Regions from separate parts of the Bacillus sp. 01N42_2 genome, predicted to be linked through region 2. Evidence: a T-box and tRNA genes for the amino acid it is inferred to sense, from the RefSeq annotation. Region 2 holds a T-box; the other holds one or more tRNA genes.
The links. A T-box is a leader RNA that pairs with one kind of tRNA and senses whether it is charged. The one in region 2 lies ahead of tyrS (tyrosine--tRNA ligase), so its partner is inferred to be a tRNA-Tyr.

Region 1: it encodes a tRNA-Tyr, which carries the amino acid that the T-box ahead of tyrS (tyrosine--tRNA ligase) is inferred to sense. The anticodon was not compared.

The regions. Positions count from the first base shown of each region.
Region 1 is NZ_JBFTRO010000008.1:11,527-27,518, forward strand. Features, by position in the region: gene btr (bacillibactin transport transcriptional regulator Btr) at 1-1,562, opposite strand, end outside; gene AC1DN5_RS15970 (exo-beta-N-acetylmuramidase NamZ family protein) at 1,700-2,944, opposite strand; gene AC1DN5_RS15975 (glycoside hydrolase family 3 protein) at 2,960-4,873, opposite strand; gene pbp4b (penicillin binding protein PBP4B) at 4,920-6,203, opposite strand; gene AC1DN5_RS15985 (PTS transporter subunit EIIC) at 6,222-7,589, opposite strand; gene murQ (N-acetylmuramic acid 6-phosphate etherase) at 7,728-8,657, opposite strand; gene AC1DN5_RS15995 (GNAT family N-acetyltransferase) at 8,737-9,213, opposite strand; gene AC1DN5_RS16000 (2-thiouracil desulfurase family protein) at 9,231-9,683, opposite strand; tRNA gene AC1DN5_RS16005 (tRNA-Glu) at 9,864-9,935, shown strand; tRNA gene AC1DN5_RS16010 (tRNA-Val) at 9,939-10,014, shown strand; tRNA gene AC1DN5_RS16015 (tRNA-Thr) at 10,020-10,092, shown strand; tRNA gene AC1DN5_RS16020 (tRNA-Tyr) at 10,112-10,196, shown strand; tRNA gene AC1DN5_RS16025 (tRNA-Gln) at 10,201-10,272, shown strand; gene sigW (RNA polymerase sigma factor SigW) at 10,500-11,063, shown strand; gene rsiW (anti-sigma-W factor RsiW) at 11,077-11,694, shown strand; gene cdaA (diadenylate cyclase CdaA) at 11,869-12,690, shown strand; gene AC1DN5_RS16045 (CdaR family protein) at 12,683-14,122, shown strand; gene glmM (phosphoglucosamine mutase) at 14,140-15,486, shown strand; gene glmS (glutamine--fructose-6-phosphate transaminase (isomerizing)) at 15,918-15,992, shown strand, end outside.
Region 2 is NZ_JBFTRO010000003.1:458,412-474,403, forward strand. Features, by position in the region: gene rpsD (30S ribosomal protein S4) at 1-540, shown strand, start outside; gene AC1DN5_RS09860 (hypothetical protein) at 683-823, opposite strand; gene AC1DN5_RS09865 (SMI1/KNR4 family protein) at 966-1,523, opposite strand; gene hmpA (NO-inducible flavohemoprotein) at 2,603-3,793, opposite strand; gene AC1DN5_RS09875 (hypothetical protein) at 4,025-4,198, shown strand; gene AC1DN5_RS09880 (type 1 glutamine amidotransferase domain-containing protein) at 4,377-4,886, shown strand; gene AC1DN5_RS09885 (hypothetical protein) at 5,033-5,161, shown strand; gene AC1DN5_RS09890 (SGNH/GDSL hydrolase family protein) at 5,177-5,932, opposite strand; gene AC1DN5_RS09895 (CotG/ExsB N-terminal domain-containing protein) at 6,101-6,511, opposite strand; gene AC1DN5_RS09900 (cation diffusion facilitator family transporter) at 6,671-7,543, opposite strand; gene AC1DN5_RS09905 (TrmB family transcriptional regulator) at 7,764-8,570, shown strand; gene AC1DN5_RS09910 (AzlC family ABC transporter permease) at 8,642-9,373, shown strand; gene AC1DN5_RS09915 (AzlD domain-containing protein) at 9,370-9,693, shown strand; gene sr7p (small protein SR7P) at 9,735-9,860, opposite strand; gene tyrS (tyrosine--tRNA ligase) at 9,980-11,245, opposite strand; T-box leader at 11,296-11,528, opposite strand; gene acsA (acetate--CoA ligase) at 11,584-13,302, opposite strand; gene AC1DN5_RS09935 (GNAT family N-acetyltransferase) at 13,461-14,093, shown strand; gene AC1DN5_RS09940 (acetoin utilization AcuB family protein) at 14,118-14,762, shown strand; gene AC1DN5_RS09945 (acetoin utilization protein AcuC) at 14,759-15,925, shown strand; gene motS (flagellar motor protein MotS) at 15,937-15,992, opposite strand, start outside.

The sequences.
Region 1 (15,992 bases), on a different contig from region 2:
CTTTGTTCAATCATCCGCTGATGCCCGCTTGGAGAATATTCAATCCACGGGTCAGATGAAATGGGAAACACTCGTTTATTGCTGACGGCTCTAAGGTTCTGCCATATTTCAGACTGCTGGATGCGCTGAAAATAGCGAAGCGTTTCTGGTTCTTTGCAAGTGAAAAGCATGATGCAGTCAGCCTGGCAATCCGCCAGCATTTCCAATGAAATCTTTTCGTCGGGAGCAAAAGATTCCGGTTTTGCGGAGGCAAAGCCCAGATCACCGAAGAAAACATCCTCAATGCTGTTGTTATGGGCGATATACATATTTTCTTTATATACACGGACAAATAAGAAACGCTGATGCCGCACGTGTTCAAGAGCGTCTTTTGCTGAGTGTGCGAGATTTTGATAGGCTTCAAGCCAGTGCCGGGCTTCCTGTTCTTCATTCAAGTATGCAGCTGCGTAAAGAAACTGGTCTTTCCAATTGTCTTGAGTCGGAATGTAGAAAACTTCGGTGATGTCATTCAGACGCTGTTTTTCTTCTTCACTGACAGAATCCAGACTGAAAATGATGTCCGGCGCAGCTTGAGACAGCGTATGCAGGTTCTCTTCCCAATTTGCGTTATAGCGGTAAGCGCTGAGGTGCACGGGAATGTCTGAAGAGAATTGTTTATAGTAATAGGCCGTCCATTTCGGATGAAGCGTTGCAGCGTAAGGCACGTGATGCAGAGGAATCAAATGTCCCATCATTTCTTTCCCGTACGCGGCCATTTTTGTGCGCCTTTTTTTCATATAGCTTGTAGGTGAGCTGCCCGTACGTTTTTTAAAGATGCGGCTGAAATAAAATTCGTCTTGGTAGCCGATTTGATGAGCGATTTCCCGCAGTTTGCAGCTGGCCTTGGCCATCAGTTTTTTCGCATTGGTTATGCGGATGTCTGTGATATATTCTGTTACGCTTTGTCCATATAGTTTTTTAAAGGTTTCACTGTAATGCTTAGGACTGATTCCCGCCATTTGAGCAAGCTGGGTGAGTGTGATTTTTGTGTCGGACTGGGCATGTATGAATTGTTTTGTCTGTTCGATCGCCGCTTTCGTATTGTTTTGATGGCACACTTTTGCGGCATAAAGGTCGTACATCAGCTGCTGAAAGTCGGCTGTTGATTTCATTTTCTGCAATTCATCCGCCGATCGCGCGTTTTCGGAAAGTGACTGAAGCCGGCTTGTCAGGTGTTCAACCGTTTGCAAATTCATTTGCTGAAGTCCGCGGAAGATGTCTCCCCCGTTATCCGGAAGCATCGCTTTATCATCTGATGAATATGAGAAAATACGGAGTCTGACGATATACAAATGGATGCCGTCTGACGGTGCAGGGTCAATATTGAATGTCTCATCACAAGGACAGATGTAGAGCGTCTCCTTCTGTAGCGGGAAGCTGTCTGTTCCGATATCAATTTGTCCCTCGCCTGTCACATGAAAGATCAGTACCGGAGAATCAGTGAGCTGATGCTCTGACAAAAGGTCTGCTGTTTTTTTTACGGAGATGATATCAATTGGCTGAAAGAATAATGTGTTTTTCATGAGAAACCACCTTTTAGGAAACATTCATTTAAATGATAACTGTTATCATTTGAATTGTACCAAATAAATGAATGTTTTCCTATAAAAAGCGGAAATGTGAAATGCGTCAAAATGTTACACGTGTAACACGAATGTTGTCAGTATATGAGGTATTGCTTTCTTACAAGCTTGAATTGGTCAAGCCGGCGTTGATATGTGCTGGTGATGTCTTGAATGGAAGCGCCTTGTTCTATTTTTTTGCGTACCCAGCCGTTGCCGATCAGCTTGTCAAAAGCTCCTGTCGGCAGAAATGAGAAGTCATTCGGATATAAGTCATGCATGGTTTTCAGAATGGAGAGCCCTGTTTTTGCCGCTTCAAAGGTGTTTCTGTTCGTTACGTAGACTTGTACGCCGTGGCATAGCTTGCCCTGGTGCTTGGAGAAGCTGGGGATAAATGAAGCGGCTCTGAAGGTGACGCCCGGAAGCTTGAGACTGTTAAGGCGTTCTTCGAGCTCGGTGCTTTTCATATAAGGTGCGCCGATAAGTTCAAACGGCTTTGTCGTGCCCCTTCCTTCGGATACGTTCGTGCCTTCGATTAGTCCTGTCGCCGAATAAGCGAATATGCTGTCCGGGGTCGGGATGTTAGGCGAAGGGAGGACGAACGGCAGACCGGTATCTTCAATGGTCATCGTCCGCTTCCAACGCTTCATCTTTACGACGGTGAGATCGGCGCCAATATGAAACTCTTGATTGAATAAAAGAGCAAGCTCGCCGATGGTCATGCCGTGTTTCAGCGGGATTGGATACAGTCCGACAAATGAAGCGTAGTCAGGCTCAAGAACCGGGCCGTCCGGATGTCGTCCGCCTTGCGGATTCGGCCGGTCCAAGACATAAAAAGGAATGCCTTTTTCTTTGGCCGCCTCCATGGCATAGGCCATTGTATAAATGTAAGTGTAGTATCGCATTCCGACATCCTGGATATCGAAAATCAGCACATCGGTATCTTTCAGCATGTCAGGCGTCGGTTTCCTCGTTTCTCCGTAAAGGCTGTAGACGGGAAGCCCTGTTTTTTCATCTATATAGGATGTGACTTTGTCTCCGGCCTGAGCGTCGCCGCGAACACCGTGCTCGGGTCCGAATAATGCCGTCAAATGCATGTCTTGTGCCTCATAAAGCACGTCAACGCTGCTTTTTAATGTTGAGTTCACACCGGTCGGATTAGTGATCAGACCGATTCTTTTTCCCTTCAGCTCTTGTTTATAATCTTTCAGCAGGCGGTCAATGCCTGTCTGGATGGTTGGTTTTTTGGCAGTGTGTGTGTTTCTGTCAGAAGCCGCCGAGACTGCCGTCATAGCACTGATGACGACAAGTCCGGCGAGAAGTGCAGCCGTATGTGTTTTCATGATCAGCCCTCCTGTTTAAAGCGGTTTTCCGGTCTTCAGATTGATCCCGAAACCATATGGATACAGTGTCGTCCCCGGATGGGTGACGGAAGGAATAGCAGCGGGCAGCCTGCCTTTCGGTTTTGTCTGCCCGAATATCGCTTCAATGCCTGCCGGAATGTTTGGCTGGAGGAATTGTCCGTCTGTATATCCTTTAAACCCGTAGACTGCGATAAGGGCGTCAGCTTCTTCAAAATTCGCGGCGTCGTAAGGATTCCGAAGGCTCATCAGCACAAAGGGTTTTTGGTTCGACTGCGCAGCCTTCATGACGGCCCGCGGAAACGCGGTCGTCCATTTGCCGGGATCTGTGACGGAATCGTCAATGACGCCGTCGTTTACGACAGGATCATTTTTTACGACATATGAGCCTGTAATGACGTAATCAGCGTCTGATACCAGCGTTTTGTGCTCGTCATGAAATGTGCGCTCGGCGAAGTTCATTTTACTGATGGTTACCGGCCGGATTTTTTTCTTCTTGATGAGCTGCCGAATGGTTTGTTCCATTGACGCTGTTTGATCTTCATAAGGAGCGGCAAGGAGAACGCGGCTGTTCTTTTTCGGTTTGAATGGGAGCGTGCGGTTTTTGTTTTGTAAGACGGTGACGGATCTTTCCGCGATTTGTTTTTCAGCCTTCAGATGGTTTTTGCTGCCGACGGTTTTATGCGCTTTTGCAATCTTCTTTTTCAGACTTGTTTCTTTCGGAGCGGGATATATCCCTCGTTTTATTTTCAAGGAAATGATGCGCTCCACCGATTTGTTGATTTGCTGAAGAGGAATATCCCCTTTTTGAACCGCCTTTTTTAAAGCGGAATGAACTTGGGCAAAGCGGTTTTCTGTTTGCAGCGATGTCACTTGGGCCGGCATCAGGGCGATGTCGACTCCTGCTTTTATTGCCATGACGACCGCCTCTTCCTGACCGAAATGATCGGCAATGGCTTTCATGTTTAATGCATCCGTCACAATGACGCCGTTAAACCCCATTTCCTCACGGAGAAGATGAGTCATCACTTTTTTCGAGAGTGTGGCAGGTACAAGAATGTCTGAACCGTCCAGCTTGCTTTTATAGGTTGTATCATCAAAAGCGGGAAATTGCACATGGGCTGTCATGATCATATCGGCCCCGGCCTGAATGGCCTGACGGAACGGATACAGTTCGATCTGCCGCAGCCTTTCTTGACCGTGGGTGACAAGAGGAAGGCCGTAGTGGCTGTCGACATCCGTGTCGCCGTGTCCCGGGAAATGTTTGACGGCGGAAGCGACATCCTGTTTTTGCTGAGCCTTCATTGAGGCAAGGCCGAGTGTTGCTGTCAGATCACGGTCTGAACTGAATGACCTGACGCCGATGACCGGATTTCCGGGATTATTATTGATATCGAGAACGGGAGCGAAATTCGTATTAATGCCGAGTGCTTTCAATTCTTTCCCGATAATGGCGCCGGTTTGGGACGCGTAGGCTGTTTTTCTTGCGGCCCCGAGTGCCATATTGCCTGGGAAATGAGTGCCCTCACCAAGTCTTGTTACGATGCCGCCTTCTTGATCAATGCTTAATAATAGCGGAATGTCAGGGCTTGCTTTTTGAAAGGCATCTGTCAGGCGGACCGTTTGTTCAGTGTTTTTTACATTTTCTGCAAATAAGATGACACCGCCGAACCGGTACTTTTGAATAAGCCCTGCGACTTCGTCATTCATTTGAGTAAGAGCCTCAGGTGATGACTGCCCCTTTTTTTGCCAATTGCGAAAGTCAGGCATGAGCATCTGCCCTAATTTCTCATCTAATGTCATGCGGGATACCGTTTGTTCCGCCTGTGACGGAATATCCGGTTTTGTCGATGCATGATGCGTGCCGAAAACAATAAACAACAGTAATACAGCTGAGATGACAAGTTTCATAATGGCGCCCTCCTGCCGTCATAGTTTGGACAAAAGACATAGGTTGTCATTCAATGGCTTCGTAAATCGCTTTTACGACGCTGCCGTAGCTTCCGGTCGGGAAAAGATCCCCTTCAAAAACATTCGGATTTTCACCGGGGCTGACGACGGGGGAATGCTTTTTGTTGGTCAAAAGCGCGATCCCGAGATGATAAGCGGGGTCAATGATCGTGACGGTGCCGGTCCATCCGGTATGGCCGTAAGCCTGCCTGCTTGCATAAGGGCCGAACATCCACTCCATATCAGGGCTGCCGTTTTTCCGCCAGCCGAGAGCGAAAGTCGGGTCAGAGGATGACGCCGTTGTGAACAGATCGGCCGTTTGCCGAGTGAAGAGAGAAACATGTTTGTAACTGCCGCCGTTCAGCATGACTTGAAGAAGGACGGCCATGTCATCAGCTCTTGAAAACAGTCCTGCATGGCCGGACACCCCTCCCATTGAGTAAAATGCTTTTTCGTCATGAACCTCTCCTTGCAGCGTATACGTCCTGATATGAGGAAAATGGATAACCCCGTCACGCGTGTTGCCTAAACGTTCAGTAGCTGCGAATGCTTTTTCTTTGAAGCCTTTTTGCAGCGGATTAAACAGTGTGTGCGTCAGTTTCAGCGGTTTGTACAGTTCTTGTTCCGCATAGGCATCAAGGGTTTTTCCGGTTATGTTTTCAATAATGCAGCCGAGCAGCATGTAACCGATATCGCTGTATACGTGTTTTGTGCCCGGTTTGTATTCAAGCGGGATCTGGGTGAGAAAACGGATCGTTTTGTCCCGTTCTTGTGAATAAAAAGGGCCTGCGGTGTCCGGCTTATAAAAATAAAAGCTTGCCGGCAGACCGGATTGATGCTGCAGCACATCAATGACGCGTATGCGGTCTTTTCCTTGAATCGGATCGCTTTTCCTGTCTTTGAAATCGGGAAGGTAAGCCGAAACTTTTTGATACACATCCAGCTTTCCCTGGCTGACGAGGCGCTGTAATGCAAAATTCGCCGCATACATTTTTGTGTTGGAAGCTAAATCAAACATAGTTGACGTTTTCATTTTTTTCGGACGGGATAAAAGACTGTTTCCGTCATATTTTTTGCTGTAGCCGTATGCTTTCTTTTTGATCACCCGTCCGTCCTTTACGACGACGAGGACAGCTCCCGGGAATCCTGCTGCGATGTCTTTTTCAATCATTTGATCAACCTTTCTGAGCTTTGCTGTGTCGTATAATTTGGATTGGGCTCCGGCTTTGTGCTGCGGCAGAAAAGAGAGGCTGATGACCATGGTGAGTACGGCGGCTGCCAGTGTTTTCATATTCTGTTCCCTCCCGGCTTATTCAAATTCAGCAGCCATGTCATCCTTAAACCCGAAAGCATAGGTGAAGACAAAGCCCGCCGCATAAGAGATGAAGAGACCGATGATATACAAAACGATTTGAGCCGGCTGTACGAGAAAAGAGAGCGGAAGGCCGGAGACACCGATTGAAAAAGTCGCTACTTGAAAATGGGCTTGAAAGGCGCCGCCGATACTCGCCCCTAAACACGCTGTTAAAAACGGCCGGCCGAGCGGAAGTGTGACGCCGAAGATGAGCGGCTCCCCGATTCCGAGCAGACCGGATGGAAGTCCGCCGCCGATCGCTCTTTTCAATGAGGCTTTTTTTGTTTTCATAAAGATGGCGAAGGCCGCGCCTACTTGACCTGCGCCTCCCATTGCGAGAATCGGCAGAAGCGGGTCATCCCCGATGGATCGGATGAGTTCCAAATGCACGGGAGTCAAGCCTTGATGCAGGCCGGTGATAACAAGAGGCAGGAAGGCGGCTCCTAATACAAATCCCGACAGCACTCCCCCGATATTCAGCAGCGACAATAAACCTGATGTAATCAAATCAGAAATAAAACCGCCTGCAGGGATGAAGATGACATATGTCACCAGTCCGGTGATGAGCAAAGACAAAGTAGGCGTGACGATAATGTCGATGGATTGATGGACGTACTTTCTGATAAACCGTTCCGTATAAGCGATAAAAATCGCAGCGAAAAGAACGCCGATTAAACCTCCCCTGCCCGGGAGCAGATTCTCTCCGAACAAACTGATATTGGCGATTTCGGGGTTTAAGATCAATATGCCTGCAAGGCCGCCCATCGCGGGTGTTCCGCCGAATTCCTTTGCCGCATTGATGCCGACAAGGACGCCGAGGTAAGCGAATAAGCCTGAACCGATAACCGTTAAAATAAGTGCGATTTGAGATTCTTTCGGGAGCCAGCCGGCCTGAATGACGGCTTTCGTCAAGCCGGTGATTAAACCTGATGCAATGAGTGCGGGAATAAGAGGAATGAAGATGCTTGATATTTTTCTCAAAAGCAGTTTGATGGGTGTGGTATTTTTTCTGTTAAGATCGGCTTTTTTCCGTGAGGCGGCTTCTTTTAAATCAATGTTTTTTCCGGGTGACACCAGTTTTGCGAAAGCGTCGGCGACATGATTGACGACACCCGTGCCGAGAATGATCTGCAGTGTTTCGGCTTCGACGACGCCTATTACTCCGTCAAGACGTTTCAGCGCTTCAATATCCGTTTTGTCCTGATCTAAAGGCGTAATTCTCAGGCGTGTCATACAGTGGGTAAAGCCCGAAATATTCGATGAACCGCCGCAGTTGTCCAGAATATCTTTGGCCAGCGACTGATAAAATGCCTCTTTGCTCATGAAGACCCTCCTCTTTCCGTACCATTTTTCCCGCGGAGCTGTGCCTGAAACGCATCCTGAAAGCGCCTGCGCCGATCATGAAAACGGCGCGGGCTGGTAAAAGGCACATGATGATCAGTAACGGAGCCAAAAGAATGATCAGCGATTTGTTTCGCTTGAAACATGCTGTTCTATGGCTTTGTCAATGAAGCCTTCCGATTCTTCGAGCAGTGCTTTCGCGTGTGTTTTGTCCGAATTCGTCTTCAGCATGACGATTGCCGTTTTGACATGGCTGTCTGCGGCCTCAAGGGTTTCTTTTGCTTTATCGTACGGAACGCCCGTAATGCTTTGGATAATGCCGATTGCCCGTTCTTTCAATTTTTCGTTGCTGACATGAACGTCCACCATTAAATTTTCGTACACTTTGCCGCTTTTGATCATCACGGCCGTGGAAATCATGTTCAGAATCATTTTATGTGCCGTCGCGGCTTTCATTCGTGTTGACCCTGTAATCACTTCGGGGCCGACGACGACTTCAATGCTGTGATCGGCAAAGGTGCTGATCAATGAGTGCTTATTGCATGTGAGCGCGACGGTTTTGGCGCCGATTGTTTTTGCGTATTTCAGCGCACCGGCCGCATACGGTGTGCGCCCGCTTGCGGCGATGGCGATCACGGTGTCTTCAGCGGTAAGGCCGATCGTTTTGAGATCGAGAGCGCCGGTTTCCTCGCTGTCTTCTATACCTTCAGCCGCTTGCAAAAAGGCGTCTGCTCCTCCGGCCATCAGACCGATGACGGTGCCGGGACTTACGCTGTATGTAGGCGGGCATTCAACCGCATCAAGTACACCAAGCCTGCCGCTTGTGCCCGCTCCCGCATAAATCAGCCTGCCGTTTCGCCGCAAAGACTGATGGGCAAATTGAACGGCAATTTCAATATCAGGCAGCACCTGCTGAACGGCGTCCGCCACTTTGAAGTCCTCTTGGTTAATGATGCGGAGGATTTCCATCGTGTCTGCTTGATGGATTGAAGCGGTCTGCGGATTTCTTGTTTCTGTGGTCAATCTGTGAATGTTAAGCCGGTCTGTCATGAATGTACCCTCCCAAGTCGTTATTACTTGAAGTATATGGGCTTCTGAATATATGTTTCAAGAAAAAAATCAAACGCTTTCACAAAAAAAGATGCAGAATGTGCTGTTCGCCGATGGGGCCGATCCTGCGACGCCCTTTATCAATAAAACCGGAAGACTGGTACAGATTCTTTGCGCGATGATTGCGATGGTTCACTGCAAGCACGATTTCGTCACACCAAGGAAAATAACTTGCGGCAAAAGCGGGGAGCTGCAGCATCGCTTGTTTGGCATAACCTTTTCCTTGCTGCCGCGCATCTATGGACAGTGCGCTCAGTAAAATGGCAGACACGCTGTTCGAATATGGAGCTATGGTTTCCTTTGAGGTATGTAAAATGAAAAAACCGACGGGGGTGTCTTCTTTTAAAACGACTGTAGGATAGCGCTCCCGGATGACAAGAGCCTGCGGCAGTACATCCTTCGGGAGCGCTGTGAACATTTTATCTTCTTCACTGAGTACAAACCCGTTCAGGCCGTCTGCATGCTCCGGTTTATAAAAGGATAGGGCTGCAACCATGATATCTACTCTCCTTTTTATAGTTGATCCAGTTCATTTTCTGATAACACGCGGCAGCCTGCCCGTTTTAATAGAGCGGAAGTGATGCCGTCCCCGATTATCTTTTTCCCAGAGAAAGTGCCGTCATAGATGAAGCTGCTGCCGCAGGACGGACTGTTTTCTTTAAGGATGACCGTTGCGGCGCCTATTTCTTTTGCGTATGCTAACGTTTTTTCCGCGCCGTCTATATATAAAGATGTAACGTCTTCACCTGATGCCGTTACGATTCTTGCTGTTCCGTTCAGCACGTCTTCGCCCGTGCCGCCGATGATTTCCGCCGGTTCGCGGGGAGTGGTGAAGCCGCCCAAAAGTTCGGGGCAGACCATAACAGCTTTCTTTTCCTCTACGAGTCTGCGGATTTTTTCCGAAGCGGCGTGAGAGCCGTTATACCTGCATTCGATACCGCCGAGACAAGAGCTGACTAAGATCATCTGTGTCCATTCCCTTCAATATTTTGATACTTTCATCTTAAATGAAATAAGAGAGAAGGGACGAGTTTTTCAGTTAAAAAACGGGTAAAAAAGTTTGAAAATAAAAAAAATAAATTTTCTCTTTACAAAAGGGGTATAACCTGTATATAATAACTTTTGTCAGCTCGACGCGGACACAACGGCCCGTTGGTCAAGCGGTTAAGACACCGCCCTTTCACGGCGGTAACACGGGTTCGAATCCCGTACGGGTCATATGGAGGATTAGCTCAGCTGGGAGAGCATCTGCCTTACAAGCAGAGGGTCGGCGGTTCGAGCCCGTCATCCTCCACCATATTTGCCGGCCTAGCTCAATTGGTAGAGCAACTGACTTGTAATCAGTAGGTTGGGGGTTCAAGTCCTCTGGCCGGCACTGTTTTTCAACAAAATACGGAGGGGTAGCGAAGTGGCTAAACGCGGCGGACTGTAAATCCGCTCCCTCAGGGTTCGGCAGTTCGAATCTGCCCCCCTCCACCATTTTTGGGCTATAGCCAAGCGGTAAGGCAACGGACTTTGACTCCGTCATGCGTTGGTTCGAATCCAGCTAGCCCAGTCTCAGACACCTTTTGCATAAGGTGTCTTTTTTATTTGTATTTCGTCTCGAATTTTGATTGTTCATCAGATATACTATTTTTAAGCTGCTGTTAAGGCATTATATTCTGTATTTTCCATCTACACCCTGCCTGAAATTTGGTAAAATAAATGTAATAAAAAAATGAAACCTTTTAAAACAATCAACGTATAGATACAGACCGGTGAAGGGCAGAGGTAAGATAAAACATGGAAAACCTGATTAAAAAAAGAATCAAGCAAGTCAAAAAAGGCGATCAAAATGCGTTTGCGGAAATCGTTGACCTTTATAAAGATAAGATTTACCAGCTTTGCTACCGCATGCTCGGCAATGTCCACGAAGCGGAAGATATTGCGCAGGAAGCTTTCATCAGAGCGTATGTCAATATCGAGAGCTTCGACATCAACAGAAAGTTTTCAACGTGGCTTTACAGAATTGCGACCAACCTGACCATTGACCGAATCCGCAAGAAAAAGCCTGATTATTATCTGGACGCAGAAGTGGCGGGCGCAGAGGGGCTGACGATGTATTCGCAGATCGCCGCGGACGGGGTTCTCCCTGAAGACGCCGTGTTGTCATTGGAGCTGTCGGACACAATTCAGAAAAAGATTTTAAAGCTGCCTGACAAGTACAGAACGGTTATTGTATTAAAGTATATTGATGAACTCTCTTTAATTGAAATCGGGGAGATTCTGAATATCCCTGTCGGCACCGTCAAGACAAGGATACACAGAGGCAGAGAGGCTCTTAGAAAACAATTAAGGGATCTTTAAGTGGGGTGATGAAATGAGCTGTCCTGAACAGATCGTGCAGCTTATGCATAAGCATCTTGATGGAGATATTCTTCCTGAAGATGAAGACGTATTAAAACAACATTTGCGGTCATGCGGGAATTGCAAACGGCATTTTCATGAAATGGAGAAATCCGTAGCGCTCGTCCGGAGCACATCGCATGTCACAGCCCCTGCTGATTTTACTGCCAAAGTTATGGCGAATCTTCCAAAAGAGAAAAAACGCGCTTCTGTAAAACGATGGATCAAAACTCATCCGATAATTGCAGCCGCGGCGGTTTTTGTGATTTTAATGGGCGGCGGTTTTTTCAACAGCTGGCATAACGACCACAATTTCAGTGTGTCAAAGCAGCCGAACCTTGTCGTGCAGAATCACACGGTCACCGTCCCTGAAGGCGAGACCGTAAAGGGCGATGTCACAGTAAAAAACGGCAAGCTGGTCATTAAAGGGAAAGTCGATGGCAACGTGACCGTGGTTAACGGAGAAAAATACATGGCCTCAGCCGGACAAGTCACCGGGCAGATTGAAGAAATTAACGAATTGTTTGACTGGGTCTGGTACGAACTGAAAACAGCGGGTCAGGGCGTCGTGAGTGCTTTAGACTCCGATTAAAGATGAGTAAAGCGTATAATCGCTTTACTCTTTTTTTACGCGGCGCCGCGCTGGCTGATTTCACTTGATAAATCAAAATGTGGTATAATGAGCACGCTATATGATGTACATATTGCTCATGCAGCACAATTCATAACAAAAAACGAAATGACTGAATTCTTGGAGGACGAGGAAATGGCTTTTGAGGACATCCCATTTTTGCAATACCTCGGCAATGCCGTTGATATTCTCCTTGTTTGGTATGTGATATATAAATTAATCATGGTCATACGCGGAACGAAGGCGGTTCAGCTTTTAAAAGGAATCGTCGTCATCGTGTTGGTCCGGATGGCCAGTTCATATTTGGGACTCAGTACGCTTCAGTGGCTGATGGACCAAGCGATAACATGGGGATTTTTAGCGATCATTATTATATTCCAGCCTGAGCTGAGACGGGCGCTTGAACAGCTCGGACGGGGCCGGTTCTTTTCAAGGAGCGGCACCCCCGTAGAGGAAGCGCAGCATAAGACAATTGAAGCGATTACAAAATCAATCAGCTACATGGCGAAACGCCGCATCGGCGCCCTCATCGCCATTGAGCGCGATACGGGAATGGGCGATTATATTGAGACGGGCATCCCGCTTAATGCGCAGGTCAGCTCGGAGCTTTTGATTAATATCTTCATTCCGAATACGCCGCTGCACGATGGAGCGGTCATTATGAAAAATAACGAGATCGCGGCGGCTGCCTGTTATCTGCCGCTTTCTGAAAGCCCGTTTATTTCAAAGGAGCTGGGGACGCGGCACAGAGCTGCTGTCGGCATCAGTGAAGTGACGGACAGCTTAACCATTATCGTATCTGAAGAGACGGGCGCCATCAGCGTGGCCAAAAACGGAGACCTTCACAGAGAATTGACGGAAGAAGCACTGAAAGAAATGCTTGAAGCCGAGTTTAAGAAAAACGCCAGAGATACTTCTTCTAACCGCTGGTACTGGAGGGGCAAGAAAAATGGATAAATTCTTAAACAACCGCTGGGCTGTAAAGATCATTGCATTGCTCTTTGCGCTCCTGCTTTATGTTGCGGTTAACAACAACCAGGCGCCGACTCCGAAAAAGCCGGGGGAATCCTTTTTTCCGACATCAACGACTGACGAGGCTACGCTTACTGATATTCCTGTAAAAGCATACTATGATGAAGCGAATTACGTGGTCACCGGCGTGCCTCAGACCGTAAATGTCACGATTAAAGGATCGACAAGCGCGGTGAAAAAGGCGAGACAGACGAAGAATTTTGAGATATACGCCGATATGAATAAGCTGAAGACCGGGACTCATAAGGTCGAATTGAAGGCGAAAAATGTATCGGACGGACTGACGATATCCATTAACCCGTCAGTCACGACGGTTACGATTCAGGAAAAAACGGCTGAGAGTTTTCCGGTTGAGGTTGAATACTACAATAAAAGCAAAATGAAAAAGGGGTATACGCCCCAGCAGCCGATTATCAGCCCGAAAAATGTACAGATTACGGGTTCGAAAAATGTAATTGACAACATTTCGCTTGTCAAAGCATCCGTGAACCTTGAAAATGCAAATGAAACCATTGATAAGGAAGTGAAGGTGACCGTCTATGACAAAGACGGCAACGCACTTCCTGTTGATGTTGAACCGTCAGTCATTAAAGTGACGGTTCCCGTGGCCAGTCCGAGCAAAAAGCTCCCTTTCAAAATCGTAAGGAAGGGAAGTCTTCCTGACGGGGTGAGCATTGCAAGCATTGACTCGAACCCGAGTGAGGTGACGGTTTACGGCCCGCAGGACGTGCTGGATTCACTTGAGTTTATCGACGGCGTATCTCTTGATTTAGGCAAAATTGATAAAGATACGGATATAGATGCCGACATTCCGCTTCCTAAGGGTGTGACAAAGGTGTCGCCGGGGAAAATTACGCTTCATGTTAAGGTGGACAGTGAAGACAAAAAGGATTTTGACAATGTCGCAATTAAGACGGTCGGATTGGGAGGCTCGCAGCAGATTGAGTTTCTCGACCCTGAATCGCGGGCGATAAATATTACGGCCAAAGGCTCTCCGGCCAACATTAAGGCGCTGAAAAAGTCGGACATTGAACTGTACGCCAATGTCTCAGACTTAGATGACGGAGAGCATTCTGTAAAGCTTGCAGTAAACGGACCGCAAAACATCACATGGTCCCTGTCCAAAGACACGGCTAAAATCAAGCTGACTTCTAAGAAAAACACAAGTTCAAATAAAAATAACGGCAGCTCTGCCGATTCCGGCAATAAGGACGGAACAAGCGGAGACGCAGATAAAGACAAGAACAAGAACCGGGAAGAAGACACTGACAGCGATCAGAATAAAAGTCAGAACCAGGATCAAAATCAAGACCAGGATGAAGGCGGATCAAGCGCTGATTCATCTTCAACAGAATGAAAAAGGAGCGATACAAAATGGGCAAGTATTTTGGAACAGATGGTGTAAGAGGTGTTGCCAACAGCGAGCTTACGCCAGAGCTGGCCTTTAAAGTGGGGCGTTTTGGCGGTTATGTCCTGACCAAAGATAAACAGCGCCCGAAAGTGCTGATCGGCCGTGATACACGCATCTCCGGACATATGCTGGAGGGAGCCCTTGTCGCTGGACTTTTATCGATCGGAGCTGAAGTGATGCGCCTCGGCGTCATTTCTACACCGGGGGTATCCTATTTAACGAAAGCCATGGATGCTGAGGCGGGCGTCATGATTTCCGCTTCTCACAATCCCGTACAGGATAACGGAATTAAATTTTTCGGAGGAGACGGCTTTAAGCTTTCCGATGAGCAGGAGGCCGAGATTGAACGTCTCATGGATGAACCGGAAGATAAGCTGCCAAGACCGACAGGCGCGGACCTCGGGCTTGTGAACGATTATTTCGAAGGCGTTCAAAAATATCTGCAGTTTTTAAAGCAGACGGCAGACGAAGATTTCACGGGCATTCATGTAGCGCTTGACTGCGCCCATGGTGCGACATCTTCCATTGCGACGCACCTTTTTGCCGATCTTGATGCTGACGTGTCTACAATGGGAACGTCTCCGAACGGATTAAATATTAATGACGGCGTCGGTTCTACACATCCGGAAGCGCTGAGTGCTTTCGTCAAAGAAAAAAACGCCGACATCGGCCTTGCATTTGACGGCGACGGCGACCGCCTCATTGCCGTGGATGAAAAAGGAAACATTGTCGACGGCGATCAGATCATGTACATATGCGCGAAGTATTTGAAATCAGAGGGCCGTCTCAAAGATGATACCGTCGTATCAACCGTGATGAGCAATCTCGGTTTCTACAAAGCGCTTGAAAAAGAAGAAATCAAAAGCGTTCAAACGGCAGTCGGAGACCGCTATGTCGTAGAAGCGATGAAAAAAGACGGCTATAATGTCGGCGGCGAGCAGTCAGGGCACCTTATTTTCCTTGATTACAACACTACCGGTGACGGGCTCTTGTCCGCGATCATGCTTGTGAATACGCTGAAAGCGTCCGGCAAAACCCTTTCAGAGCTTGCGGCTGAAATGAAAAAATTCCCGCAGCTTTTAGTAAATGTGAAAGTGACGGATAAATATAAGGTGGAAGAAAACGCTAAGGTGAAGGCCGTTATTTCTGAAGTGGAAAAAGAAATGAACGGAGACGGCCGGATATTAGTGCGTCCGTCAGGCACCGAGCCGCTCGTCCGCGTGATGGCTGAAGCGAGAACAAAAGAGCTTTGTGACGAATATGTCACAAAAATCGTAGATGTCGTGCGGACAGAAATGGGAGCGGAGTAGCGAAGTTTATAAACAGAGAGCGAACAAGACAAGTGCGATCAGCATAATATGATAGTAAACATGATGCCGGGGCGGCAAAAAATAATTGACCGTCCTTGGCACATGCTGTAAAATCAAGCTTGTTCGGCCTTTGTTTTTCACTTGCAGGGAAGGCGGAATTGTTTGCATCTTTTATAATTACAGCGCCCGAACTAAGCGCCCGAAAAACGGCTTAGTTGACGAGGATGGAGGTTATCGAATTTTCGGCGGATGCCTCCCGGCTGATTCATTTAGATCACAGCCGTAAGGATTTCTTCAAACCGGAGGGGCGACTCTCCGAACAAAGGGAAATCACATGATCTTCCAAAAAAACATGTGGGAGGGGACGATTGAAAGTCCCCTTGTAATTCGGCTTTCTTCGTCTCCTTTTACACCTTTAGGAGGAAGAAAAAATGTGTGGAATTGTAGGTTATATCGGTCAGCTTGATGCGAAAGAGATTTTGTTAAAAGGATTAGAGAAGCTTGAG
Region 2 (15,992 bases):
ACAGGTAAAGAATTAGAAAAACGCCCTTACGCACCAGGTCCCCACGGTCCGGGACAGCGTAAAAAACTATCAGAATACGGTTTGCAATTGCAAGAAAAGCAAAAACTTCGTCACATGTACGGTGTAAACGAACGTCAATTCCGCACATTGTTTGACAAAGCTGCAAAAATGACTGGTAAACACGGCGAAAACTTCATGATTCTTTTAGATGCACGTCTTGATAACGTTGTGTACAAGCTTGGTCTTGCGCGCACTCGCCGTCAGGCACGCCAATTAGTTAACCACGGTCACATCCTTGTTGACGGAAGCCGCGTTGACATTCCGTCTTACCAAGTAAAACCTGGTCAAACAATCGGTGTTCGCGAAAAATCAAGAAACCTTTCTATCATCAAAGAATCTGTAGAAGTAAACAACTTCGTTCCTGAGTACCTTACTTTCGACGCTGAAAAGCTTGAAGGTACATTCACTCGTCTTCCAGAGCGCTCTGAGCTTGCTCCGGAAATTAACGAAGCGCTTATTGTTGAGTTCTACTCTCGTTAATTGAAATGCTCTTTAAAGAGCATTGGATTAGACCCTAGAAACGTTGTTATATCAACATTTCTAGGGTTTTTCTTTTGGGCTGTCAGAATGGTGGACAGATGCCCCCTCTCTTTATTAAAAAAAGCCCCTGTCCGGGGCTTTTTTATGTGCCAACTGGCCACTCTGCTAATTTTAAAGTACCGACCGGGCGCTCTGTTATCTTAACATCTGATGATTCTTGATTAATCTTAACTGCAGCTAAACCACTTAACGTAACAAAGATTAGGGCTGCACAAAGAATCATTTTTTTCAATTATAATCCCTCCAGGTGCCTCATTTTCTCCTCGGCTAAAATAGCATGTTTAGGAAATTCAATGCTTCTTTTATAAGGCATTATTGTTCCGGCTGTTTATCCTGATGGGCTTAAATCGGTCGTATACGAATGATTAAAGCTCATCACTCTGGTGAGTTCTGTAATAATTTTCAGCAGTGTAAATATTCCACTCCCAAAAATTTGCTCCTTGAGACAAGATATACCTATCTAAAAATATCTCAAAATTAAGTTGCATGGGTTCATACTCGACAAATCCGTGGAACCATAAATAGTTTGGATCTGTGGAAATTTTGGTTTTGTCAATTAACAAATAACATCCGTCTAACAGATGTGCGACAGGAATAAACTGAGGCTCTAAAAAACCATTTTGCATATACTTTTCAATCTCTTCTAAATTAAGAATATGCAAACCCCCACCCACATTCTCACCGTAAATCAACAAATCAAATATTCTGGCTCCGTTATGCAATTTTAAAAAGGTTTTATAATCTTCAGGAAGTGAGACTTTTATTTTCTTCTCAAAACTCTCAATCTCCAGATCTGTTGCGCCTTTAGAGAAAGTACATTCTGTTTCTAAAAGCGTTCCTTCATTCCCTAAAATTTTCAAGCGGCCTTTTTCATCAATTAATTCTTTTAGACCTTGGAGCGTTTTTTCAACAAAAACTGCCATTGAGCCACCTCTTACTTATTAATATTTATCCCACCAAGGATTTAATAGGTTTTGGTGCATATCACGAGGGAGAGGATACAAATTATTAAAGTTATTCTTTCCCCCTTACTTTAGCGGAAGCACATGGAGAATATCGAATGAACTCCAATTCCACTTTGGACCACCGTATGTGTCGATATACTTCTTTATATAGTTACCTCGATCCGTTCTGCTATCCCATTTAGTTCTTTTATCGACAGGTACAACCGGGAAATTTGCTTTAGCCGGTAAAGGCATTGTTTTTTTGCTGTGAGTATTTATTATCTCCGGATACAGCATTGCTATTTTATTCGCAAGAGCAGGAGCCGACGTTCCAGTGGAAGTATCAGGAAGTGAACCTTTCCAACCGGCTACCGAAGTATGTTGGGACATAAAAAACTTTGTCTTTTTAGGATAATACGACTTTGAATATGATTTACCTACTTTAATATCCTTCCCTAAAAATTCTCTGTTATGGAGAAAAACCTTTCTATATTTTCCGCTATAAGTGCTACTTTCATATAAATCGTTTCTTGCTTCGATAACTATCGGCTTTTCGCCAACTATGCTTGCTATTTAATTGTTTAACCCTGACCAATTTTCCTTTTCACTTTTCGTAATCCCCTTAACGCAACCTAAGAATCATCCCGACTGACTAACTGTTTGACTTTGTACCCGATAACAGCAAGATAAACTACAATAATACAAATCAACGCATCAGGTCCAAAATTAGTTTGCGAAATTAAGTAAACACTTACCACACCGAAAACGATGTACATCATAATGTCAAAAATAATAATTTTCTCAGTAGTCATTTTGTTTTCCCCCATCTGCCTCATTCAAGGTGTTATTTTTAACCACCCATATATTATCAAAAATATAAAAATCATGTTAACACACTATCACAATAAACTGCACTTGAAATAAAGCCAGTAATGGTGACTATAAAATCATTTTAAATTTCTAAACCGAACTTAAGAAGTTCCCGATGATTCACAGAATAAAAAAAGCACCCGATCCGGGTGCTTCATACATTAAAATCATCGTATTCCCTTCTTTCATCACACCATACTCAGCTGCGGTTCGAATAATTCATAGTGAATCGATTCCGGCGGTGTATTGAATTCAGAAATCAGCTTTTTCATTTCTTTAATGAACGACGGTGATCCGCACAGGTAAAAATCAGCATCTTTATCTGTCATCACTTCTTCTAACAGCTGTTTGTCAATCCGGCCTTCCCGAAAACGAATGTTTTCTGAACGGTCTTGTTCGGACGGCTCACTGTAAATAAAGACGGTGTCAACAGATGAGTGTTCCGCGGCTTCTTCAGCTTCATGCCGCAGCGCATGATACTCGCCGCTCCTTGCCGCATGGATAAAGAGAACGTTTCGCTGCGGCTGGGCTTTGGCAACCGTCTTTAACATGCTGATCATCGGCGTGATTCCGACACCAGCACTGATGAGAACGAGATTCTTTTTGGAATCAGGGTCTAATACGAAGTCACCGGCCGGAGCGCTGATCTCAATTGAATCTTTTTCATGTAATTGGTCATGCAGATAAGAGGAAACAACCCCTTCTTTTTTAACAGAAATCCGGTAATAATCCTTACCGGACACATCGGATAAGCTGTACTGGCGGATATGTGTATAACCCGTATCCGGAATGTATACTTTTACACTGATATATTGTCCCGCTTTGAATTCGGGGAGAACTTGTCCGTCTTCCGGTTTTAAATAAAAAGACATGATCTCTTTGCTTTCTTTTACTTTTTTATCAATTTTAAACGCCTTATAGTCTTTCCAGCCGCCTTTTTGTGTTTCCGCTTGTTCATACATCTCCTTCTCAATACCGATAAATGCGTCTGCAATGACGCCGTATGCTTTTTCCCATGCCTGAATGACCTCAGGAGAAGCTCCGTCTTTTAACACATCCTTTATCGCGATTAACAAGTACTTGCCAACGATTGGGTAATGCTCGGGCTTAACTCCGATACTCCGGTGTTTTTGGCTGATTTGTTTCACGACGGGAACGATGTTTTCCAAGCGGTCAATATTGGCGGCGGCCGCGATCACAGCATTCGACAAAGCTGTACGCTGGGTTTTTTTCTTTTGATTCGTCTGATTAAAGACATTCAGCAGCTCAGGGTGATGCTGAAACAGCAGGTCATAAAATCGTCCTGTGATTTCTTCACCATGCTCTTTTAAGACCGGCACTGTGCTTTTAACGATTTCAATTGTTTTTTCATCGAGCATTCAGAAATCCCTCCAAAGATGTCAGCATCTCGTTGAACTGAGAAAAGAATTATGTTGAATTCTTTTTTATAAATTTCCCTGATTAAAAAGCGTTAACCATCCCAATTTGAAGCGAATTCAGGAAAAACCATACAGATACTATCCGCCCCTTATGGCAAACTTCAAAATGTGGACTTGCCGTGGTGTACTTGTCCGTTGTCAGCATTTAATAAAGTACGGGAGGTGAGATGAATGGGTAAAAAATCGAAAGTATATTACTGTGACCCTAAGTATATTGTGACTGACACGTATACTGACAAAGAAGTGGTTTACGTATATCAGGAAGAAACAATTCATGAGGTTATTGATCCGGGCGATCCCGGGAAATGCGGATGTAAAAAGCATAAAAAAAGACACAAAAAGTAATTGGTTCGATTTCTTGCCTTATCTCAGGTTAAACACGCAAGTTTCAGCAGACCTCCGTACCTTTTGGCTCCTCTTTTTCAGAGGGGTCTTTTTTATGCTTATCTTCAAGCAAATACGTTGAGAGAGAGCGATTTGCCTGATATCCTTGTCATATACAAACTACACAGGAGGCATGATGATGAGCAAAAAAATCGCAGTTCTGATAACAGACCAATTCGAGGATATTGAATATACAAGCCCGGCAGAAGCATTTAAAAAAGCAGGCCACAGTGTGGTGACCATAGATTTGGAAGCAGGAAAAGAAGTGACCGGCAAGCACGGTGAAAAAGTAAAGATTGATCAAGCGATCTCAGACGCAGACGCCGTTGAATTCGATGCGTTATTAATTCCTGGAGGCTTTTCACCGGATCTGCTTCGCGGAGATGACCGCCCGGGTGAATTTACTAAAGCATTCGTGGAAAATCAGAAACCCGTTTTTGCGATCTGCCACGGCCCGCAGCTGCTGATTGATACCGACCTTCTGAAAGGAAAAGATATCACGGGATACCGCAGCATCCGCAAAGACTTAATCAATGCCGGCGCAAATTATAAAGATGAAGAAGTCGTTGTCAGCCATAACATTGTAACAAGCAGAACACCTGACGATTTGGAAGCCTTTAATCGCGAATCATTGAATCTGCTGAAATAAGCGAATAAAAATGCACAGACCAGTTCAGTCTGTGCATTTTTTTATGGATTTATAAAGAAACACCAATAGTTAGACCTATTCTCTCCCTCATCCATAATAAGTAAAATAAAGAGTGGGTTTTTCAACACTCGACGGGAGGTTCGCTTATGTGGATAATCATTTTTCTGCTTATCATTTTAATCGGTTTTACCGGAAATATCGTCTCGCTTTTAAGAGCGCAACGGCGTGCAACTCAAAGAATGATTGAGCTTTTAGAAGAGAAAAGCCGAAAATAACCTTTCAGTGCTGTTTCATCCGTAATAATAATAAAAATTTCGGCAGATTTCCTGAAAGATAATTTGATGCCCTGTCTCGTTCGGATGAAGGCCTTCTGACATGCACATTTTACGGAAAGCGGGATTATACGGGTCGATGAGATCCGTATCAAATAGGTCGGCATACGGTACAGAAAGCAGGGTGCAGGCTTCTTTCTGGGCTTTCACATAGTCAGCCAGCTTCAAACCCAGTTTATTTTTATCAGTATCACGTCGGACGATTTTTCCGTTTGACATTTTCGCTTGTTTCGTCGGGGTCACTGCAATGATGCTCGCGCCTTTATTTCTGCTGCGGAGCTGCTGAATGACTTGGCAGAAACCTCCGTAAAATGAAGTGATATCTTTTTCATCTGTGCCGATGGGGATGTGGCCGCACCAATCATCATCTGTTCCCTGCACGATAATGACATCTTGTCCCGACGTTTTAAGCGATTGCTGATAAATGTTATCGTTTCCGTTGTTACTCATATTGACGCCGCTGACAGACAGATTGGTGATTTCGGCGTTTGTCCGGTCTTTCAGAATGTCACCAAAGCTGTATTTCGCACGCAGCCCCCGGGCGACGCTGTCACCTAAGATCGCGATTTTCGAAGCCTTCCGCAGCCTGCTTATGCTGATGAAGTCAACGCTGATATGCCCGCTGTCCGTAATATGCAAAAGCTTGCTGCTGATATCCTGCGAATAGATTGTTTCTCCTTCAGAGTCTTGATACATTTCCTCATTCAGCTTCATTCGGCGTCATCCCTTCCTGTTTTATCCTTCGGCATGTTGTTCAAAAATCAAAAACGGACACGAACAAACAGCGTCATGTTGTCAGTTCAGTGTCCGCAGGTGATACTGGAGTTTTTATCCAGTCCCTTTATTCCCATTATAGCAGATCATATATCATCGTTTCTACAGTCAGCATTTAAAACAGCGTTTGCGGGAAGAGCGGCGTTTCTGATGGGACCGTCTTGTGCGATGTGTCCGTTTTTTGCTGCGTGAACGATGTGTCCGGTGCGTCCGTTTTTTGCTGCGTGAACGATGTGTCCGGTGTGTCCGTTTTTTGCTGCGTGAACGATGTGTCCGGTGCGTCCGTTTTTTGCTGCGTGAACGATGTGTCCGATGCGTCCGTTTTTTGCTGCGTGAACGGTGTGTCCGGTGCGTCCGTTTTTTACTGCGCGAACGGTGTGTCCGGTGCGTCCGTTTTTGGCTGCGTGAACGGCGCTTGCTTTTTCTGGAAACCGGTTCTTGGTGCAAATACTCCCCTAACCCTTCTCTATGAGCAACGGCGACTCCATGTTCAATTTCTTTAACAGAAATAGCGTTCAATCGTATTCACCTCCCTTTTTCTTTACACCATAACGTATGAAATGAAAGTCTCTCTTGTATAAGCTTCTCTCTCAATCCGTGATAGAAATAGTCATTTACATAACAAAAAGACCCGTGTAAACGGGCCTCTCTGTTAAAACGCAAAATACAAGAACAGATTTATTTCTTCCTTTCACTCTCCGGCTCGGGATGAATCATCACTTGTGCTTGTTTAAATTCATCCGTAATATCCCTTTCAATGCGGTCACACAAGTCGTGCACGTCTTTAATCGTCACGTGAGACGCCACGACCATGTGAAAATCAATATACTCCTGCGGGCCGGACCGCCTTGTGCGAAAATCGTGAATTTCAATAAATTCGTGATGGAATGTTTCGATAATCTCTAAAATTGTTTTTTCTTCCTCCTCTGACAAACGGGTGTCAATCAGCGGCGGAAATGCTTCTTTCATTAATTTAAACGCTTCATATATGATATACACCGCCAGCACCATACCTATAATCGGATCAAGTATGTACCACTTCGTTAATGTAACGACCAAAAGGCTTGCCGCTACGCCTAATGATGTGTACACGTCAGTCAGTAAGTGCAGGGCATTTGATTTCATTGCCACGGAATTAACCTTTACAGCTTCTCTTTTTACTAATTTCGAGACGATCAAATTAATAAGAGCTCCCGCAAGCATCACAACGATTCCCAATACCGGCAGATGAACAGGCTCCGGGTTTACCAGTTTTTGAACGCATTCATATATCATCCAAATCCCCGCCGCAAAAATCAGCATTGTTTCGATCGTTCCGGACAGATTCTCGACCTTCCCATGGCCGTACGGATGCCCTGTATCAGCCGGCTTTTTTGAAATCCTGACGGAAATAAACGCGATGAAGGCGGCGATCAGATCTAAAAAAGAATGAATGGCTTCGGAAAGTATTGCGACAGACCCGGTTACCATGCCTACCGCTATTTTGAGCATGACGACCAGAGAATTGCTTATCACTGATAAAAAAGCGATTTTAGAGGTGTTTTCCACCATGATCCTCCTCTTTTTGACTTTCTTGGATTTATCGTATCAAACGGCATCCGTGTGGGTCTACAGCAACGTTTTTCACAAGAGCCATACAAGTAACTCGCCCCAAAATAAGTTGGAAAGCGACAACACGGGCGAATTGTTCTTTCAGCACTCAAGTCCCATTGACAACATACAACCGCTTACATTATAGTAGTTTCATGAATAACCACTATGGAGGATGTTTATGGAGGATGTTCTGAAAGAACTGCAGAAATTCGGATTTTCTCAATACGAATGCAAAGCATATATCGGCTTGTTGAAACACTCGCCTGTTACCGGATATGAAATCAGTAAAAGGTCAGGCGTCCCCCGCTCAATGATCTATGAAGTATTGGGGAAATTAGTTGATAAAGGCGCTGTCCATATTGTGCCGTCTGATCCGGTTACATATGCCCCGCTGGCCGGAAAGGAATTAATCGACCGGCTGCGGCATGACTTCGAGAGCTCCTTCGGCTATCTTGAAGAGAAATTATTAGCGCTTGAAAGCGAGCAGGAGATGAATGTCATCCGCCGCATCAGCTCAAATGATCATGTCATCAATGAATTGAAGGATATGATTGAAAAAGCCGAGGAAGAGTTGTGGCTGTCTGTCTGGGAACAGCAGATTCCCTTTATTCAAGAGGCCGTTAACAAACGCGCCGCCGAAAAATTACCCGTCTTTTCGATTGTGTTCGGCCCTCCGGAAGTGAAGCTCGGAAATACGACACATCATAATATGTCTCCTGAAGTGGCAGAAAAACGCATGGGCGGAAGATTAACGATAGCAGCACGGGATAATAAAGAAGTCTTAATCGCCAATTTTTCCCCGCAGACGAATGCCTGGGCCATTAAAACAGAAGATCCCGCTCTCGTTCTCGTGGCCATGGAATATATGAGGCATGACCTGATGTTTGCGGAGCTTGTGAAAGAAGTCGGAGCTGAAAAAGTTGAAGGTCTGATGAAACAAAACCATTCTTTATTTCATGTCGTCACCGGAAATCGGTTCATTTAAATGTGAACCGTATTTTCTTTGATTTTTTCATTAGTCGTTATCATTATAATCTCTAAGGAAGGAGTATAAAAATGATTCAGACAGAAGTGCAAAAAACAGCCGTTTCCCGGGAAATGAACGATACGTTTTTACAGGGGGTGCGTGATTGTGTGCCTACACTGCTGGGCTATATGAGTGTCGGTTTTGCTTTTGGCATTGTTGGCGTTGCCTCACACCTCAGTATTCTTGAAATTTGTTTGTTATCCTTGTTGGTCTATGCCGGCGCCGCCCAATTTATTATTTGCTCACTCCTTGTTTCCGGGAGTCCGATTTCTGCCATTATTTTAACGACGTTCATCGTCAATCTGCGGCACCTGCTCCTGAGCCTGACCATCGCGCCTTATTTCACAAAATACTCTTTGGTGAAGAATATCGGCTTCGGTGCTTTGCTTACTGACGAATCTTTCGGGGTAGCAGTGAACAAGGCGGTTCAGAACGGCAGGCTGTACGATAAGTGGATGAATGGCCTCAATATAACCGCCTATGCGTGCTGGGTTATTTCTTGTGTGATGGGCGGGCTTCTCGGACAATGGATATCTGATCCTTACGCCCTCGGTCTGGACTTTGCTTTGCCCGCTATGTTTGCGGCGCTTTTAGTGCTGCAATTGCAGTCGTCCGCATCGGAAAAGCTGAAACACAGCCTCTCCCTTATTCTCTATATGATCATTTTTATGATCTTGTTATCGTATTTCGTCCCGTCACACATCGCGGTCATCGTCTCAACCGTAATTGTGGCAACAATCGGGGTGGTGACGGACAAATGAGCATCAGCACGCAAATGATCTGGATTATACTCGGCTGCATGATTGTTACGCTTGTGCCGCGCATTGTTCCTTTTATATTTGTCCGGAACATTCAGATGCCGGAATTGGCTTTAAAGTGGCTCTCCTTTATTCCGCTTTGTATTTTGACCGCCTTGGTAACGGAAAGCATGATCGTAAAAACAAACAGCACTTTGACCTTTGATTGGAAAGCAATGATCGTCCTCATCCCGACATTGCTTTGCGCAATGCGGACGAAAAGCTTATCCATCACGGTTATTACAGGCGTTGTACTGATGGCCGCCGTCAGACTGATATGGTGACAAACAAAAGCCTCCATCCCTTGGGAATGGAGGCTTTTGTTTTATGAGGTCGGATTTTCTTCTTCCGCCTCAGGTTCTTCGGCTTTGACTTCGGCGTTCATGCTTTGCTGCTGTTCCCAATGATCCCGCTGCAATCTTTCTTTCGCAATGGTAAACATGAAATTCATGGCGCAGCGCCCCTTCCCTGTTTTGCTTATACTACGTACTGTACTCATTTCCCGGTGCAGTATTCGCAAAACATAAAAAAGCAGCCTGCCGCATTGAGCGGCCGGACTGCTCTTTATTTTCAGTATGTGATCAGGAAGTATTTTTTCTTTCCGCGGCGCAGTACGGTAAATTGATCTTCGATGCGGTCTTCCGCCGTCAGCAGATGACCGATATCCGTCTGGCGCTCTCCGTTAATGTAAACAGCCCCGTTTTGAATGTCTTCGCGGGCCTGCCGTTTTGAAGGCGACAACTTAGATTCCACAAGCACGTCTACTAAAGACAGTTCTTCAGAGCGGTCTTTTTCAAGTGAAGGCACGTCTTTAAAACCTACCTTGACGTCTTGAGCGGAAAGCTCTTTAATATTGCCGCTGAACAGCGCCTGAGAAATATGAACGGCCTGCTCAAACGCTTCACGGCCGTGTACAAGTACAGTCACTTCTTCAGCAAGGCGTTTCTGCGCTTCCCTTTTCTCTGGAGCCGTCTCCGCTTTTTCAGCATAAGCTTCAATTTCCTCTTTTGATAAGAAAGTAAAGTATTTTAAATATTTGACGACGTCACGGTCATCTGTATTGATCCAGAATTGGTAGAATTCATACGGCGATGTCTTTTCTTTATCAAGCCAAATCGCGCCGCCTTCTGTTTTGCCGAATTTCGTGCCGTCAGCTTTTGTGACGAGCGGAATGGTAAGGCCGAACGCTTTCGCCCCCTCTTCTTCCGATTTTCTGATCAGTTCAAGACCTGCCGTGATGTTGCCCCACTGGTCACTGCCTCCGATTTGGAGTTTGCAGTTCTTTTCTCTGTACAGATTCAGAAAATCGTAGGATTGCAGGATCATGTAGCTGAATTCCGTGTAAGAAATTCCGGTTTCAATTCTTGAGCTTACAGTATCTTTCGCAAGCATGTAGTTGATTCCGAAGTTCTTTCCGACGTCGCGGAGAAAATCAATGATGCTCATTTTTCCGATCCAGTCAAAGTTGTTCGCTATGACGGCTGGGTTTTCTCCTGCATCGAAATCTAAAAATTGAGAAAGCTGATTTTTAATTTTTTGCGACCATTCGACAACGATATCCTGAGTATTTAACGTGCGCTCCGCTTTTTTTCCGCTCGGATCGCCGATCAGCCCCGTCGCTCCGCCTACAAGCGCAATCGGATGGTGGCCTGCAAGCTGGAAACGGCGCAGTGTCAATATCGGCAGAAGGTGTCCGATGTGCAGGCTGTCCGCCGTCGGGTCGAAACCTGAGTATAAACGGATTTTTTCTTCGTTCAGCTGTTTATTCAGTCCTTCTTCATCCGTCATTTGCTGGATTAAGCCGCGGAAGGATAAATCTTCTAATAAGTTAGTCATTTTGTCTGCTCCTTTTTTTATGGAAATAAAAAACGCCCCTTCGTTTAAAACGAAGGGACGATATAATCGCGGTACCACCCTACTAATAAAAGCATAAAAAAGCTTTTATCACTCTTTTTGATAACGGACCGTGTCCGTTCTTCCACTACTGAAAGCCTTGGAAGGGCTTTGTTCGCAAAAGCGGTTCATGAGTGTATTCGGCATATCTTATGTGCTGATTTTCACCGGCCATCAGCTCTCTGGAACAATCAGATATCCTACTTGTCTCAATCAAAACCTTTTCGTATGAAGCTTACTCATTTTTAACATAAATAAGATGTGATGTCAACGCCGTCTCTTTAATCTTCCATTGTGGACAGGTCGCCTGCCGGCAGGTTCAGCTCCCACGCCTTCAGCACACGTCTCATGATTTTTCCGCTCCGTGTTTTCGGAAGTTTATCTTTGAATTCAATTTCCCGCGGTGCGGCATGGGCGGCCAGCCCTTGTTTTACAAAAAGACGAATATCCTCCTTCAGCTGATCGGATGGCTCATGCCCTTCTCTGAGCGCGATAAATGCTTTAATAATTTCTCCCCGGACAGGATCCGGCTTTCCGATGACACCGGCTTCAGCAATCGCCGGATGTTCAACAAGTTTGCTTTCGACTTCAAACGGGCCGACGCGCTCGCCGGATGTCATAATGACGTCATCGACTCTGCCTTGGAACCAAAAATAACCGTCTTCATCCATATAAGCTGAATCTCCGGAAACATACCAGCCGCCCGGCATGAAATAAGATTCATATTTTTCTTTGTTATTCCAAATGGAATCCATCATGGACGGCCAGCCCTTTTTAATGGCGAGGTTCCCCATTCGGTACGGCGGAAGCTCATTCCCTTGGTTATCAACGATCGCCGCTTCCACTCCCGGAATGGGTTTCCCCATTGAACCCGGCTTGATCTCCATGCACGGATAATTGCAGATAAGCTGCCCGCCTGTTTCCGTCATCCACCACGTATCGTGAATGCGCTTGCCGAATACTTTATGTCCCCACTTAATGACCTCCGGGTTTAAAGGTTCTCCGACACTCAGGATGTGACGAAGTGAAGTCAGATCAAATTTGGACGCCATTTCATCTCCGGCGCCCATAAGCATTCTGAAAGCCGTCGGAGCGCTGTACCATACGCTTACACCGAGCTTTTCAATCGTGCCGTACCAATTTTCCGGACTGAATCTGCCGCCGACGATCACATTCGCCGCTCCGTTCAGCCACGGCGCAAAAATCCCGTACACCGTCCCGGTCACCCAGCCCGGGTCCGCCGTGCACCAATATATATCGTCCTCTTTAAGATCAAGCACCCACTTGCCGGTCTGGTATTGCTGAATCATGGCTTCATGAACGTGAAGCACGCCTTTAGGCGTTCCTGTTGACCCTGATGTATAGTGAAGCAGGTAGCCGTCTCTTCTGTCCATCCATTCAATATCAAGTCTCGTGCTTTCTCCTTCAGCCGCTTTATCATAATGAATGATTTTATCTCCGGCTTCTTTGCTGCCGCCGACAATGAAGATATGCTTCAGGTCGGGCAGGCTGTCCGCCGGAATCCGTTCAGCCAGTTCAGGTGTTGTCACGACAACCTTGGCCTGACTGTTCAACAGGCGGTCTTTCACGGCGCCTTCCATAAATGCTTCAAATAAAGGGCCGGCAATCGCACCGATTTTAATTGCGCCGAGCATGATAAAATAAAGCTCCGGCGAACGCGGCATGAAAATGAAAACGCGGTCCCCTTTTTCAACGTTTCCATACCGTCTCAGCACATTTCCCGCCCGATTCGATTCCTCCATCATTTCTTTAAACGTGTATTTTTCTTCCCGGTTTGCGTCCTTGTAATACAGCGCTACTTTGTTTTTGCGAAATGATTCGGCATGACGGTCAATCGCTTCGTACGCGGCATTCAGCTTTCCGGTCTGATGCCAGGAAAACTCCGTCTCGACTTCTTTCCAATCGAAGCTGCGGTATGTTTCCTCATAATTTTGCAGATGATAATTCCCCTTTTCCGCTGGCAACGTTTTCAAATTCATGCAACATCCCCCTTTGCTTATCTATAGACTAATTATAGTAGATGTTCACAGTTTTCTCAATTTTTAAAATATAAATTACCGTACTATTGAAAACGCTTTATATTTTGTTATGCTTAAAGGAGATGTGTTTTTATTAAGAACCGACAGGCGGTGAATCAGTGAAACATCATAAAACGTACCATTCTTCATCTATTCAGACAGCAGCCGGCCCTCTTTTGGTAGAAGGGCCCGTTCCTCCAGAGAACTTAGCACAGTATGAGTTTCATGAAGGCCTGACAGCCTTTCGCCTTCCTCATGAACAGCACAAAGCGTTAGTCGAAATAGCCGGGCTTCCCGAAGGGCGGATCATCATCGCCAGGGACGGAGAGACGATTATCGGCTATGTGACGTATTTATATCCTGATCCGCTTGAACGGTGGTCTGACGGAAATATGGAAGATCTCCTTGAACTCGGGGCGATCGAGGTCGCTCCCGGCTACAGAGGCTGTTCTGTCGGAAAAACTTTGCTGACTGTCAGCATGATGGATGAACAGATGGAACGGTACATCATCATGACGACAGAATATTACTGGCATTGGGATTTAAAAGGGATGAAAAAAGACGTGTGGGAGTACAGAAAGATCATGGAAAAGATGATGAATGCCGGAGGTCTTGTCTGGTTTGCAACGGATGAACCGGAAATCAGCTCTCATCCGGCCAATTGTCTGATGGCCCGCATCGGCAGGCACGTCAGTCAGGAGTCAATTGAACAGTTCGACAGACTTCGTTTTTATCAGCGATTTATGTATTGACTGACATACAAAGGGGATAAAAAGATGATTGCAGAACAAATCATGAAACGGGACGTCATCACCGTCACAAAAAACGACTCCATAGAAACAGCCGTACATAAAATGAAGGCATATCATATCCGCCATCTCCCTGTCATCGACGAAGAACTGCACGTTAGCGGCATCGTCACAGACAGAGACATTAAACAGGCAGGCCCGGGCAGCTTTAAACAAGAAGACCGCGTCGTGTTTCTGACAAACAAAGTGGAAACCATTATGAAACGGAATGTCATCTGCGCCCATCCGCTTGATTTCGTAGAGGAAATATCGGCTTCTTTCTATGAGCATGGCATCGGATGTCTGCCGATTACGGTAAATCATAAGCTGACGGGCATTTTAACCAAAACCGATGTACTCCGGACCTTTGTCAGCCTGACAGGCGCAGCCCAGCCGGGATCACAGGTGGAAATTTTGGTGACGGATATGACCAAAAGCCTTGCTGATCTCAGCTGCATGTGCCGCGATCTTCAGCTGCAAATCTTGAGCGTGCTCGTTTACCCCCATGATTCCGCCGGGGCAAATATACTCGTCTTCCGGGTGAAGACGATGAATCCGCTCCCTTTTATCCGCAGCGTTCATGAAGCCGGGTATAATGTCTTGTGGCCGAAACAATTGAGGGATCAGTCATGAGAGACAGCGTTTTTGTTTACTCGCCTTCTTATCAGACGTATCAATTTCACCAGGATCACCCGTTCAATCAGCAGCGCGTGCTTTTGACATACGAGCTGCTTCAGGCGGCGGACGCGTTTGAAGAGGGAGATATCGCCGCTCCGCGCATGGCTTCTAAAGAAGAGCTGGCACTCGTTCATACAGAGGATTACATACAGGCGGTTGAACTAGCGGGGGCGGGCCGGCTCCCTGCCGCAGAAGGAGAAAGCTACGGGCTCGGAACGGAAGACACCCCCGTTTTTGCCGGCATGCATGAAGCCGCGTCGCTTCTGGTGGGCGGCACTTTAACAGCGGCAGATTATGTCATGACGGGACAGGCGAGGCATGCCTGCAATTTAGGAGGGGGCCTTCACCACGGCTTCCGCGGCAGGGCATCGGGCTTTTGTATTTATAATGACAGCGCCGTGGCCATCCAATACATTCAGAAAAACTACGGGGCAAAAGTGTTATACATTGATACCGACGCTCATCACGGCGACGGCGTTCAATTTACGTTTTACGACAGGTCAGATGTCTGCACAGTTTCATTTCACGAAACCGGGCGTTATTTATTTCCCGGGACGGGACAAGTGCTGGAAAAAGGAAGCGGGCAAGGCTACGGCTATTCTTTTAACATTCCGCTGGACGCTTTCACAGAGGACGATTCCTTTCTTCACGCTTACAAAACGGCCGCTTCAGAAATCGCGGCTTTTTTTAAGCCGGATGTAATCCTGACCCAGAACGGAGCGGACGCCCATTATTACGACCCATTGACACACCTGTCCACTACCATCTCCATTTATCAGGAAATCCCCCGGCTCGCTCACTCATTAGCCCATCAACATTGCAGCGGCAGATGGATCGCGGTCGGCGGAGGCGGATACGATATTTGGCGAGTGGTTCCTAGAGCATGGAGCCGTATATGGCTTGAGATGAAAGGGATTGATCCCGGGGAGCGCATACCGCAGGAGTGGATTCATAAATGGCAGAAACACTCGCCCTATACCCTGCCCGCGTTTTGGAGTGACCCTGAACAATTATATCCTCCGATTCCCCGAAAAGAAGAAATATCAGAAAAAAACGCCCAAACCGTGGAAAAAGCGCTTTTTGCCATCCGGTCTGAACAGCGGTATAAAACAAAATAAAAAAACGACCCTTACGAGGAGGTCGTTTTTTTTATGACAATTTCCACACGGCGGTTTTCATTCATAT